One region of the Bradyrhizobium sp. UFLA06-06 genome, then DNA from elsewhere that is predicted to be linked to it. Evidence: predicted binding sites of a transcription regulator. Region 1 holds the regulator's gene; the other holds the start of a gene.
The links. The regulator LexA, encoded in region 1, represses DNA repair genes until DNA is damaged. The targets are predictions, from matches to a motif close to TGTTCNNNNTGTGTTCNG.

Region 2: a site for LexA is predicted at 2,216-2,233, ahead of IF803_RS29455 (DNA recombination protein RmuC). Genes of this name have one in related genera too.

The regions. Positions count from the first base shown of each region.
Region 1 covers NZ_JADFUD010000005.1:31,470-38,637, forward strand. The annotation lists gene IF803_RS05715 (YybH family protein) at 1-98, shown strand, start outside; ZMP/ZTP riboswitch at 230-315, shown strand; gene IF803_RS05720 (serine hydroxymethyltransferase) at 352-1,623, shown strand; gene IF803_RS05725 (hypothetical protein) at 1,732-1,887, shown strand; gene IF803_RS05730 (HAD family hydrolase) at 2,329-2,955, shown strand; gene IF803_RS05735 (molybdopterin molybdotransferase MoeA) at 2,982-4,196, shown strand; gene lexA (transcriptional repressor LexA) at 4,441-5,145, shown strand; gene IF803_RS05745 (hypothetical protein) at 5,403-5,831, shown strand; gene IF803_RS05750 (hypothetical protein) at 5,977-6,204, shown strand; gene IF803_RS05755 (ComEC/Rec2 family competence protein) at 6,201-7,168, opposite strand, start outside.
Region 2 covers NZ_JADFUD010000043.1:58,772-65,939, forward strand. The annotation lists gene IF803_RS29445 (AmpG family muropeptide MFS transporter) at 1-307, opposite strand, end outside; gene IF803_RS29450 (GIY-YIG nuclease family protein) at 386-691, opposite strand; gene IF803_RS29455 (DNA recombination protein RmuC) at 976-2,184, opposite strand; gene def (peptide deformylase) at 2,355-2,882, shown strand; gene fmt (methionyl-tRNA formyltransferase) at 3,107-4,042, shown strand; gene truA (tRNA pseudouridine(38-40) synthase TruA) at 4,042-4,779, shown strand; gene dapE (succinyl-diaminopimelate desuccinylase) at 5,030-6,196, opposite strand; gene IF803_RS29480 (DUF805 domain-containing protein) at 6,214-6,825, opposite strand; gene dapD (2,3,4,5-tetrahydropyridine-2,6-dicarboxylate N-succinyltransferase) at 7,068-7,168, opposite strand, start outside.

The DNA of each region.
Region 1 (7,168 bases):
AGAAGGCGGCGCCAATTTCTGGCAGCACCGTGAGACTGCTTGAACGCCAACCCGACGGGCAGTGGAAGATAAAGTCCCACATTTTCGTCAAGGAATAGATTCGCGGGTGCTACTGCTACGCAGTCAGCCTCCCGGCGACGCCAGCTATGGAACCCTGCCTGCTATGGAACCCTTGCGGGACCGCCGAGGATTGAATAGCCTGCTGCTCGCGATGAGCTGCAGGCTCATTCGCCCCTCGCGCGACTGGCGAGCTTACGTGGAATTGACCACGGTGAAGCGCGAAGGGTTCTAACGCCGTTCGCCTGGGCAACCCGTTCAGCTGATGATCCAGCGTCTTAGGGAGCCCGGACCATGCCGTCATTCCGCAATGAACTCCACCTCAACGATTCGGAAGTTGCCCTTGCGCTCGAGGGCGAAGAGCGCCGCCAGCAAGACGGCGTCGAGCTGATTCCGTCGGAGAACTACACATATCCCGAGGTTCTTGAGCTGCTTGGATCGGTGTTCACCAACAAGTATTCCGAGGGCTATCCGGGACGCCGCTATTACGGCGGCCAGGAATTTACGGACCAGATAGAGAACCTTGCCCGACAGCGAGCGTGTGCGCTGTTCCGCGCCGAACATGCCAACGTTCAGCCTCTGTCCGGGTCGCCAATGAACCAGGCCGTGTATCTCGGCCTGCTGCAGCCCGGCGATACGATATTGGCGATGGACCTGTCACACGGCGGCCATCTCACCCACGGCGCGCCCGTGTCGCACATGGGGCGGCTCTTCAACTTCGCCCGTTACAAGACGCAGCCGTCAAACGGCGGCGCCATCGATTTCGATGAGCTCCGCGCCATGGCCCGGCACGTCCGTCCGAAGCTGGTGCTGTGCGGCTACAGCTCCTATCCGCGCGATCTGGATTATGCGTCCTTCAAGAGCATCGCCGATGAGGTGGGTGCACTGACCATGGCCGACGTCAGCCATTACGGCGGCCTGATCGCCGGCAACGCCTTGCGCAATCCGCTCGATGCGGGTTTCGACGTGATGACGACGACATCGCACAAAACGCTTCGCGGGCCGCGTGGCGGCATCGTTCTTTGTCGCCGGGAGTTCGCCGGCAAGATTGACGCGTCGGTGTTCCCGGGATTGCAGGGCGGTCCGCACATGAACGTTGTGGCCGGAACCGCGGTCACGCTGAAGAAGGCATCGACGTCCGATTTTCAGGCCTATGCAAGGCTGGTCATGCGCAACGCGAAGGTCCTGGCCGAAGCGTTGATGGAACGCGGCATGACGTTGATCACCGGCGGAACCGACAATCACATGATGGTCGTGGATACGGTGGCCAGCGTCGGCCTGGACGGCGGCGCGGCCGAGAACATCCTCGACGCCGTCGGGATCACCGCAAACAAGCAGATCATTCCCGACGATCCGCGTCCGCCGCTCAAGCCGAGCGGCATTCGCCTCGGGACGCCGGCGGCGACCACGCGCGGCATGGGCGAGCCCGAAATGCGCCTCATCGCCGAACTCATTGCGGAATCCCTCCGGTCGAAGGGAGATGCAGCGGTCGTCAAACGACTGAGGTCGAACAGCGTCGAGATGTGCCGCGCTTTCCCCGTTCCGGGGATCGCGCCGCCCTCATAGGCAGCCGACCTGCGTTCCTGTTCCGCGTTCGTCGCGTCGCTCGTCCGGGCGTGCGGCCTGCATGGGCACGTCGTGAAGGTTCCCCGGGAAAGACCGGAACGGAAATCGATGCTGTTCGTTGGACCGCATGATCTCGAAGACGGAGCGTCCAACGCCGTGACCCGGAAAACCTTGCAAGCACGCTCGGAGCAGGCGCTCGTCGTCATCATTCTCAGCACCGGTGCGCTGATCGGTTACCTCGGCCTGGCGCTGTCCAGGCTGTGAGCGCGACGCCCGGCGGGCACCAAGCCGCCGGCAGGCGTCGAGCCGCTTGCTGCCCTGAAAGCTCGCGCGCGCGTGCCACTGAGTTGCCCGACGTGGCTAGCCCCGCAGCAAAAATATAGAAAAATATAGGGTGAAACGAAGAGCAAAGCTCGGACAAATCATGTCGCGAGAATGCGGATGTTTGACGCACAAGCGACAACACATCCGGCGTCGTCCCGGCGAAGGCCGGGACCCATTACCACGAATGGGAATTGTTGCGCGACGCTGGGGCCACAGCCTCCTCTCAACAACCCAACCCTGTGGTTATGGGTCCCGGCCTTCGCCGGGACGACGGTGGTGTGCGCGGGAACAGTCTCGCGATGAATGCAACGCCACGTACACCCGTCACTGAAATCGAGGACATTGCCGCCTGCCCGCAATTCTCGTACACGGTTTCACGCAATGACCTCGCAATTCTCTCCCAACTCCGTCGACGTGCTGCTGTTCGATATCGGCCGCGTCGTGCTCGACATCAACTTTGACAAGGTGGTGGCGCACTGGGCGCAGCATGCCGGCTGCGCGCCCGCCGAGCTCGCCACGCGCTTTGTCGTCGACGACAGTTTCAAGCATCACGAGATCGGCCGGATCGACGACGCGGCGTTCTTCGAAAGCCTGCGCCGGACGCTCGGCATCGACATCACGGACGCCCAGTTCCTCGAAGGCTGGAACGCGATCTTCACCGGCGAGATGCCGGGCATCGCCCCGCTGCTCGCGGCGGCCGCCGAGCGGATGCCGCTCTACGCCTTCTCCAACACCAATCCGGCCCATGTCGCGCATTTCTCGGTCACCCACGCCGAGCTGCTCAGCCATTTCCGCAACGTCTTCCTGTCCTCGAGCATCGGCTTCCGCAAACCCGACGCCGAGGCCTATGATCATGTGGTAAAAGCCATCGGCGTGCCGGCGTCGCGGATCCTGTTTTTCGACGACCTGGCCGCCAATATCGAAGGTGCGCGGGCGCGCGGCCTTCATGCTATCCACGTGACGTCGACGGATGACGTGGCAAGGGCTTTGACCGCACTTGGTATTTGAACATTGGGAATTGAGGAGCTCTGAGCGTGGCCCTGATGCCGGTTGCCGATGCCCTGTCCGCCGTCCTCGCCGGCGCCGAACCGCTGCCGGAGGAGATGGTCGCGCTCGATGCCGCCTACCACCGCACGCTGGCGCACGACCTCGCGGCGCTGCGCACCCAGCCGCCGCAGCCGATGTCGGCGATGGACGGCTATGCGGTGCGCGCCGCCGATGCGGCTGATCTAAAGGCCCGGCTCAAGGTGATCGGCGAAGTCGCCGCCGGCCGGCCGTTCGAGCGGACGGTCGGCGCCGGCGAGGCGGTGCGGATCTTCACCGGCGGCGTGATCCCCAATGGCGCCGACGCGGTGATCATCCAGGAAGACACCGCCGTCGACGGCGGCGACCACATCACGATCACGGAGACCGCCAGCGTCGGACGGCACATCCGCCCGGCCGGGGTCGACTTCCGTGCCGGCGAGGTGCTGCTCAGCGGCGGCAGCCGCCTGTCCGACCGCGCGCTGTCGCTGGCGGCCGCCATGAACTATCCGGAACTTGCGGTGCGCCGCCGCCCGAAGGTCGCGGTGCTGGCGACCGGCGACGAGCTGGTGATGCCGGGCTCGCAGCCCGGGCCCGGCCAGATCGTCTATTCCAACGGCTACGCGCTGCGGGCGCTGGCGCGCGCCGAGGGCGCCGAGACCGTCGACCTCGGCGTTGCCGCCGACACGGTGGAGGCGACCACGGCCGGCATCCGCCGGGCGCGCGAGGCCGGCGCCGATGTCCTCATCACGACAGGCGGCGCCTCGGTCGGCGACCACGATCTCGTCAAACGGTCGCTGGAAGCCGAGGGCGTCGACATGACGTTCTGGCGGATTGCGATGCGGCCCGGCAAGCCGATGATGCATGGCCGGCTCGGCGCGATGCGGGTGATCGGCCTGCCCGGCAATCCGGTGTCGTCCTATGTCTGCGCCTTCCTGTTCCTGGTGCCGTTGATTCGGGCGCTGAACGGCCGGAAAGTGATTCATCATCGCCGCACGAGCGCCCTGCTCGGCCGCGACCTCGCCGCCAACGACCAGCGCGAGGACTATCTGCGTGCATGGCTCGAAGCGCGCGAGGACGGCACGCTGATCGCGACGCCGGTGACGCAGCAGGACTCGTCGCTGCTCAGGAATCTCGCTGCGGCACGGGCACTTCTCGTGCGTCCGCCGTTCGCGGCTGCGGCCGTCAAAGGCAGCGAATGCGAGATCCTGACACTGCCCGAATAAGGTTTTTCGCGCCCCGCCGATTGTGCGTTGCCTGATCCGTTCACCGGAAATTAAGTGGTTGCGGAACACATATCGAACATATAGTGTCCGTTCATGATTTGTTTCGAGTACTGGTGTCTACAATCGGGAAGCCGCGTGGAAGCAGGTGCAACGAGCACATGCTCCTGAGGTCAGGTCCCGCCTGCAGGCCCTGCCAGAAGAGTCTCGGAATCGAACGACGCTATCAACCGGGGGAATACTCGAGATGCTCACGCGCAAACAGTACGAACTTCTGCGTTTCATCAATGAACGTCTGAAAGAGGCCGGCGTACCGCCCTCCTTCGACGAGATGAAGGATGCGCTCGACCTGCGCTCGAAGTCCGGTATCCACCGCCTGATCACTGCGCTGGAGGAGCGCGGCTTCATCCGCCGCCTGCCGAACCGCGCCCGCGCCATCGAGGTCATCAAGCTGCCCGAACTGTCGGCCGGCGGCGGCAACGGCCGCCGCGGCTTCACGCCCAGCGTCATCGAAGGCACCCTCGGCCGGCGCGCCAGCACGCCGCCGATCGCCGAGGACGACGGCAACCGTCCGGTCGCGGTCCCCGTGATGGGCCGGATCGCCGCCGGTACGCCGATCGAGGCGCTGCAGACCCGCAGCCACACCATCAGCGTGCCGCCCGACATGCTCGGCGCCGGCGAGCACTATGCGCTCGAGGTGCGCGGCGACTCGATGGTCGATGCCGGCATCCTCGACGGCGACATGGCGCTGATCCAGCGCAACGACGTCGCCAATACCGGCGACATCGTGGTGGCGCTGATCGACGAGGAGGAAGCCACCCTGAAGCGCTTCCGCCGCCGCGGCGCATCGATCGCGCTCGAGCCGGCCAACACCGCCTATGAAGTGCGCATCCTGCCGCCGAACCGGGTCCGCATCCAAGGCAAGCTGATCGGGCTTTATCGCAAATACTGAATTGCAAATACTTGCGGCGGCCGGGAACGAGCAACACGTCGGATCGTTCCTTGCATGATAGTGTAGCGTACGGCCTGCCCGATGCGCTCCGATACCTCTCGCGCAGCGTCGCGTGTTTGTGATCGGAGGCGGTCTCGGACCAGTCGTACAATCGCCCAGAAACGAGCAGAAGCTCGTTCGCTATCGTCCACTCTGGTAGAGGCCCTAATGCCTCAAGGAGAGGCACGGGTCGCTACCTCGAAATGAGGAGCCATCCGATGTGTGACTATAGTCTGCACGCCGTGGCATCGCGCCCCGCCATTGTCGGAGAGACGCTGATCACGACGACGTTCCGCGGCACGTCGACCCGCGGCTTTGCTTCGGAGAACGATCCCACTGTCGCGGTCTGCATGCTGCCGGGCACCGAGCTCGCTTTCGCCGAGAACGTTCGCTACGACAGCCGCTGGATCTGGACCAAGACGCTGAACTATCGCGTCGGCGTATTCAACGAAGTCGAGCCCGACGTGCCCGATCGGCATCATGACGCGGTCGAATTCCCCGACGGCAGCCATGTCCTGGTGACCCAGCTGGTCGAGGGACAGCGCGTCAGCGTGCTGCAATTGCCGGCGCTGCATCCGCCGGTCGAGCACAAGCCGAAGGTCGTCGAGCGGCGGCCCTCCGCATTCGCAACGCTGTTTTTGGGTTGAGCGCATCGTCGCCGCGGAATGAGCTGTTCGGCGGCGGATGACCTAAGCAATTTCGGGCGACCCCGGACTTCCGCTTCCGGGGCGCATGGGGAGATTTGCGTCGGCCGGCGCCTTGGCGCATCATCGGGCACGGAGGACGTGCGCGGTGGTCGATAAGGTCACATGGCAAAAGGCTGGACGCGTCACGGAACCGGGCCGCTACATGTTCCGGTTCGGTTGGCTGACGGTGACGGCCGACGACCTGAAAGTCTGGGAGCAATTTCCCGAGGCTTCCTTTACCCTCGTCAAGAAGCCCGACGCCGGCCCCGATTCCGACGAATACCATCTCGGCCTGTTCGAGCTTCCGAGCGGCCCCTCGCCGGACCACCGCTAATCATCGCCCTGCAGATCGGTCTCGGCCGGCGTCGCGTCCACGGCGGGCCGCGGCGCAGCGGCCGGCGCACGCAGCGTCGTTTCGCTCTCGCCGTCGCCCGGAACCGCCGGCGACCACGGCCGGTCGATCCCGCCGGGCTTGACCGCATCGACGGCGTAGCCGTCCCTGATCCGCCGCAGCACCAGCGCGCCGTGGCGGCGCAGCCGCTCGGCATCGATCACCGACGCCGCGCAGCCCTGCGGCGCCGGCCGCGCCGTTACGATCAGGCCCGCGCGCTCGCAGTCGTCCGCCAGCGCCTCCGGCCGGGTCGCGAGCGCGACGAAGGCGCCGCCAGGTCCCTGGGCCACGCAACCGCCGGCATCGCAGGAGACGCCCTCGCCCAGCGACGCATCGGTGGCGGTCCGCGCGTCGGCGTCCGCCGCCAACCACTCCTTGACCAGGAACGCATCCTTGGCGCTGTGCATCAAATGCAGCCGCCCGTCACCGCCGCGCACCGCGACGTTGCGCCCGTCGCCGGAGACCAGCACGTCCGGCTGCGGCACCCTGAGCGCCCAGACCGAGGCCATCACGAGCAGCACGGCGCCAGACCAGCGCAACGGCGTGCGCAGCAGCCCGAGCAGGATGATGCCGGCGCTCGCTGCGATCAACGGCCCGATGCCGAACGCCGCCATGCGGCCGACCGCGCCCGGGAGTGCGGCGACCCATTGCGTCACCAGGATCATCCAGTCGATGCCAAGACCCATGATCGCCCAGAACACGCCGTCGAAGCCGAACGGCATGGCGAGGAGCCCCAGCAGGCCGGCCGGCATCACGACCGCCGACACGACAGGCATTGCCGCGAGGTTGGCGAGCAACCCGTAGGGCGTCACGCGGTGGAAATGGAAGGCGGCGTAGGGCGTCGTCGCAAGCCCTGCCACCAGCGAGGCCAGCATCAGCATCGTGAGCTCACGTCCGCCCCACAGCG
Region 2 (7,168 bases), on a different contig from region 1:
CGAACATCTGCGTGAACAGCGGCACATGCAGCGCGTCGACCAGCGGCGCCCAGAGGAATTTCAGCGTGTAGGGCGTGCCGATCAGCGCCAGCAGCCCGATGGTGCCGAGATCGACCCCGGCTTCCTTCATCCAGACCTGCAGCGTCGAGCCCGACAGGGCCAGCGGCAGCCCCGAGGAGAAGCCGAGCAGCAGCACGATCAGCACCCGCGGCTGCAGGTACACGGCAAGACTGTCGCGCCAGGAGGTGGCGGGCGGGGCTGCGGGTGGCTTGGTGGGCGCGTCTGACAAGGCTTCAGGTGCGGTCATAGATAGGTTGTTACCAGATTCGACCCCAAAAAGACTGTCATCGCCCGGCTCGACCGGGCGATCCAGTATCCCAGAGGCCTATCCGCCACCCGCGGCGATTTCTGGGTAAAGATCGATCCAGTCCGGATTGTCCTTCTCGATCAGCGAAATCTTCCAGGCGCGCGGCCATTTCTTCAGCCGCTTTTCGCGCTTGATGGCGTTCTCGGGATCGTCGAACTGCTCGAAATAGACGAGCTTCACGACATCGTACTTTGCCGTGAAGCCCTCAACTAACTTGAGCTTGTGTTCGCCCACACGACGAATGAGGTCATTTGTCACACCGATGTAAAGCGTGCCGCCGGTGCGACTGGCGAGGATGTAGACGTAGTAGTTGCGTGCTCCCATCTGCCGCCTCTGGGATACTGGATCGCCCGGTCAAGCCGGGCGATGACAGCTGATTGTGTGGTGCGATCCTTGGTCAGCAACATCACTAGGTGCGGTCATAGAGAAGTTGTTACCAGAATCAGCCCCAAAAAGACTGTCATCGCCCGGCCTGTGCGCAATTGCGCACATGGACCGGGCGATCCAATATCCCAGAGGCCTATCCGCCACCCGCGGCTATTTCGGGATAAAGTCGGGCGATGACATCGATTGGGTGGCGCACGCCGGACAACTTCTAGAAACAACAATCACTCCCCCGCCTGCAGCTTGCGCGGGGCGGGGAACAGGTCGGACGTGCTGGGCTTGACGAAGCGGGGGACCTCGATCGGGGTCTCGGACTTGCTGAAGTCGAGTTCCTCGATGCGGCCGGCGCGTTTCTCGATCTTGTCGGCGGAGATCAGGATCTGCCTGACGTCCTCGTTCACCTGGCCGAAATGGGTCTGCAGCTTGAGCACGCGATCGCGCAGGCGGCCGAGGTCGTCGCCGAGATGCATCACCTCGTTGCGGATCTGGTCGGCGGCGTCGCGGATGCGGGCGTCCTTCAGGATCTGCTGCATCACCTGGATCGCCAGCATCAAGAGCGACGGCGACACCAGCACGACGCGGGCGCGATAGGCCTTCTGGATCACGTCGTCGAAGCCGTCATGGATCTCGGCATAGACCGATTCCGACGGCACGAACATCAGCGCGGTGTCCTGGGTCTCGCCCGGGATCAGGTACTTCTCCGCGATGTCGCTGACATGCTTCAGCACGTCGGCGCGCAGCCGCTGGCTGACGAATTTGCGCTCCTCGTCGCTGCGCGCATCGTGCAGCGCGGTCATCGCCTCGAGCGGAAATTTCGCATCGATGCAGAGCGGGCGCTGGTCCGGCAGGAACACGACGCAGTCCGGCCGCTTGCCCGACGTCAGCGTGTACTGGAACTCGAACGAGCCCTTCGGCATGCCGTCCTGGACGATCGCCTCCATCCGCGCCTGGCCGAACGCGCCGCGGGATTGCTTGTTGGCGAGTACGTCGCGCAAGGTCGTCACCTGGGTGGTGAGCTCGTTGAGGTTCTTGTGCGCGTGGTCGATGATGCCGAGCCGCTCGTGCAGCACGCGCAGTGAATCCATCGTGTTGCGGGTCGATTGCTCCATCGACTGGCCGACCCGGTGGGTCACCGAATCCAGCCGCTCGTTGACGGCCCGGGCCATCTCCGCCTGGCGGCCGGCCAGCGCCTGCGTCATGGCGTCCACGCGTCCGGAGGATTCGCTCTGAGCCCGCAGCATGTCGGCGAGCCGCTCCTCCAGCTCGTCGGCGCGGATGGCCTGGGCCATCGCGAGTTCCGCGCCGCGCCGGCTGGCGCGTGCGATCACCACCGCAATGGCGAGCAGCAGGATCAGCGCCAGCGCCCCAAGGCCGATCAATGCGTCGGAGACACGGACCGGAAGGTCGCCAATCGTCAGGAGAATCTCGTTCATGCCGGCAGTTGTAGCCGATTCGCGGTCGGGCGCGAACGAAGAGGGAACGCTTATGGCAAATGCATTCCTGATTTTCCGGGTTAATGCGGAGTGAAGAAACGTGGTTAAGGTTGTCCTAACGGGTTCCTGAGCGCATTGACCCCATGAAGTCAGCAGCTTAAATCGCCGCCATGGCATTAAGAGAAATTATCATCCTGCCGGACAAGCAGTTGCGGCTGGTGTCGAAACCGATCGAGAAGGTGACGCCGGAGATCCGCAAGCTGGCCGACGACATGCTCGAGACCATGTATGACGCGCCCGGCATCGGGCTGGCGGCGATCCAGGTCGCGCAGCCGCTGCGGCTGATCACCATGGACCTCGCCAAGCGCGACGAGAACGGCGAGACCACGGCGAAGCCGCGCGTCTTCATCAATCCGGAGATCATTGCGCGCTCGGAAGAGCTGTCGGTGTACGAAGAGGGCTGCTTGTCGATCCCCGAATATTACGAGGAGGTCGAGCGCCCGGCGCGGGTGCGCGTGCGATTCACCGATCTCGACGGCAAGCTGCATGAGGAGGATGCGGAGGGGCTCTACGCCACCTGCATCCAGCACGAAATCGATCATCTCAACGGCGTGCTGTTCGTGGATTATCTGTCGAAACTGAAGCGCGACCGCGTCTTCAAGAAATTCGAGAAGGCCGCCAAGCGCGCGGCGGAGTAGGATCGCCATCGGCACTCGACTCCCTCTCCCGCTTGCGGGGGAGAGTTGGGGTGGTGGTCTTGCCACGAGTCGTATCGCTGAGATAGCCCCCACCCGGATCGCATCTTCGATGCGATCCGGCCTCCCCCGCAAGCGGGAGAGGCCAACCGAATTCGCGGAAAGACCCGCGCGCTTCATATGCGATTCCTCTCCCCGCAAGGGAAGGAACAGACCGAGTTCTCGTCATGCCTCTCCGCCTGATCTTCATGGGTACGCCCGATTTCGCGGTGCCGACGCTGCTGGAGCTGGTGGCCCACGGCCATGAGGTCGTGGCGGTCTACACCCGCGCGCCGAAGCCGGGCGGGCGACGCGGCCTGCAGCTGCAGCCGACGCCGGTCGAGCAGGAGGCGCGCCGCCTCGGCATTCCCGTGCTGACGCCGAAGACCCTCAAAACGCCGGAAGCGCTCGAGGAGTTTCGCGCGCATGACGCGGATGCCGCGGTGGTCGTCGCCTATGGCATGATCCTGCCCCAGGCGATTCTCGACGCGCCCAGGCTCGGCTGCTTCAACCTGCATGCTTCGCTATTGCCGCGCTGGCGCGGAGCCGCGCCGATCAACCGCGCCATCATGGCGGGCGATGCCGAGAGCGGCGTGATGGTGATGAAGATGGATGTCGGCCTCGACACCGGCGACGTCGCGATGGCCGAGCGGCTGCCGATCACGGACAGCATGACGGCGTCCGACCTGCACGACGCGCTGGCGCCGCTCGGCGCCGATCTGATGGTGCGCGCGATGGGCGGCCTGCAGCGCGGCGGATTGCAGCTGACGAAGCAGAGCGCGGACGGCGTCACCTACGCCGCCAAGATCGAGAAGGCCGAGGCGCGGATCGACTGGAAGCAGCCGGCGCATGCAGTGTTGCGGCACATTCACGGGCTCTCGCCGTTCCCCGGCGCCTGGTGCGAGCTTGCGGGCGAAAGCGAGCCGGTGCGGCTGAAAATCCTGCGCTGCGAACTGGCCAAGGGTTCGGGCGCACCTGGCGATGTGCTCGACGACAATTTCGCGATCGCCTGCGGCGACGGCGCGATCCGGATCCTCGAACTGCAGCGCGCCGGCAAGGCGCCGATGAAGGCGGCGGACTTCTTGCGCGGCACGCCGTTGAAGCCGCCTGCGCGGCTTAGCTGATGCCCCGCTACAAGCTCACCATCGAATATGACGGCACGCCGTTCTCCGGCTGGCAGATCCAGGACACTGCGCCGACCGTGCAGGGCGCGCTGGAGGCGGCGGTCAAGGCGATCTGCGGCGAGGACGTGCGCGTCCATGGCGCCGGCCGTACCGACGCCGGCGTGCACGCGCGCGGCCAGGTCGCGCATTGCGACATCGCCAAGCACTTCCCACGCGGTCGCTTCCGCGACGGGCTGAACGCGCATCTGCGGCCCAATCCGATCGGCGTGCTCGCGGCTGACATCGTGCCCGACGATTTCGAGGCGCGGTTCTCCGCGACCAAGCGGCACTATCTCTATCGCATCACCAACACGCGCGCGAACCTCGCGCTCGACATCGGCCGGGTCTGGCGCGTGCCGCGCGCGCTCGATGCTGACGCGATGCACGAGGCCGCGCAGCGCCTGCTCGGCAAGCACGATTTCACCACCTTCCGCGACACCGAGTGCCAGGCCAAGTCGCCGGAGAAGACGCTCGATCAGCTCGACGTCACGCGCGAGGGCGATGCCGTCAACATCGTGACGTCGGCGCGCTCGTTCCTGCACAGCCAGGTGCGCTCGATGGTGGGCTCGCTGGTCTGGGTCGGCGAGGGCCGCTGGAGCGCCGACGATCTCGCGGGTGCGCTCGCCGCCCGCAACCGCGCCGCCTGCGGCCCCGTGGCGCCGCCGGACGGGCTCTACCTGATGCGGGTGGATTACTAGGCGGTGTGAATGTTCTCGTAGGATGGGTAGAGCCAACGGGTCCGCGCAACGCGCGGCCCGATGATAAACTCCGCGAAACCCATCACTTCGAATCCGCGGCGCCCATGATGGGTTTCGCTGCGCTCTACCCATCCTACGGATGCCTACCCGAAATACCACGCTGTATCTGGTGCGGGTGGATGGCTCGTAGCCCCAATCCCCACTGTGCATGGGGTTGTTTTCGCTGTTTTTGTCCAGCCGGGCGGCTGGCCTACCCGAAATACCTGTCCAGCACGCCCCGATAGATCCGCGTCAGCTTCTCCAGATCGGCCACCGGCGTGCGCTCATCGACCTGGTGCATGGTCTGGCCGACCAGGCCGAATTCGATCACCGGGCAATAGCTCGAGATGAAGCGCGCGTCCGAGGTGCCGCCGGAGGTGGAGAGCTCCGGCCTGCGGCCGGTGACCTCCTCGATCGCGGCGACCGCGAGGTCGGTGAACGGGCCGGGCTGGGTGACGAACACGTTCGAGTTCGACGGTTGCCAATCGATGTGGGCGCGGATGCGGTTGCCGCAGGCTTTCACCAGCCGTTCGTCGACCAGCTGCCGCAGGCTCTCCTGGGTGTGGTTGTCGTTGTAGCGGATGTTGAATTTTGCCCGCGCCTGGCCGGGGATCACGTTGCTTGCGGTGTTGCCGACATCGACCGTGGTGAATTCGAGGTTGCTCGCCTGGAACTGCGCGCTGCCGAGATCGAGCGGCTCGTCGCTCAGCGCCACGATCAGCCGCGAGATATCGGGCACCGGATTGGAGGCGCGGTGCGGATAGGCGACATGGCCCTGCACGCCGTCGACGACCAGCGTGCCGGATTGCGAGCCGCGCCGGCCGATCTTGATCATGTCGCCCAGCACTTCGACATTCGAGGGCTCGCCGAGCACGCAATGATCGAATTTCTCGCCACGCTCGGCGCACCATTTCAACAGCTTGACGGTGCCGTTGATCGAGACGTCTTCCTCATCGCCGGTGATCAGAAAGGAGATCGAGCCGTTGCCATTCTCTTGTGGCTTGCCGCCATGGTCCCGCAGATATTGCAGCACAGCGGCGACGCTGCAGGCGATGCCGCCCTTCATGTCGACGGCGCCGCGGCCGTAGAGATAGCCGTCCTTCACCTCGCCGGAGAACGCGCCGAGTGTCCACGCGGCTTCATCGCCGGGCGGCACCACGTCGGTGTGGCCGGCGAAGGTGATATGCGGCGCTGAACTACCGATGCGCGCATAGAGGTTGTCGATATCGGCGGTGCCGGGCTCGGAGAAGGTCACGCGGTGGACCTCGAAGCCTGCGGTCTTCAGCAGGTTTTCGAGAACGCCAAGCGCGCCGGCGTCGGCCGGGGTGACGGAGGGGCAGCGAACGAGATCGCGGGTAATCGAGACGGCATCACTCATGCGCCTCGCTTAACACGTCACACGGCGGGTGGACCAGCTTTGTGCGGCACGGTATCGAGCTCGCTCTGCTGATCCCAGCCGTGCGCGGAGCGCGACCCGCTGTCGCTGCCTCGCCGCACATGGGTTTTTCCAAGCGGATTGGGGCCGTAGCGATTGGGGTAGCGCGTGCCGGGCAGAAAGGCGAGCTCGATGAAGCCCCAGACATAGAGCACGAAGACGATCGTTCCCGCGGCCACCACCCAATAGGATTCATCGGGGAGCCGGTCCGAGAACTGGCTCATGAGACCCGGGATCGCGAAGAACGGCACCATCCACCACCCGCTCTTGTCGCGGTCGTGCAGGCGCTTGATCGAGACAGCGACATAGACCCAAACGAACAAGAACGTTCCGCAGGCCTTGACCAGCAATGCCGGTAATCCGGCCCAGCTCAGCGATTTGTAGCTGTCGGGGTCGAAGGCCCGGAAGATGTCGTCGACATTGAAGCTGAACCCGTTCTTGCCGCCGAGGCCGGCCGAGACCACCAGCAAAGCCAGGAACATCATCCAGCAGACGATGATCAGCCCTGCGAGCCAGAATTTGGCCCGGTTGACGCGGCCCTTGAAGCCGAACAGGTAGTTGGCCCAGTCCATGAAAATAAACTCCGGGCTGCGGCAATTCTTCGCGGCCCGGAGATATGTCGGCGTCAGACGGAAATTGGTTCGATCAGTCCAGACCCGTCATCCTGAGGTGCGAGCCTTGCGGCGCAATTGCGCCGCTGGGCGAGCCTCGAAGGATGCACGGCCCCGCTGGTGGCCGTCGACCCTTTCGAGACGCCTGCTTCGCAGGCTCCTCAGGGTGACGGTGATGGACTGATCTCGCGGCGAAAGAGCGATCAGTCCCGCAGCAGCTCGTTGATGCTGGTCTTGGCACGGGTGCGCTCGTCGACGCGCTTGACGATCACGGCGCAGGCGGTGGCAGGTCCCGGCTGGCCGT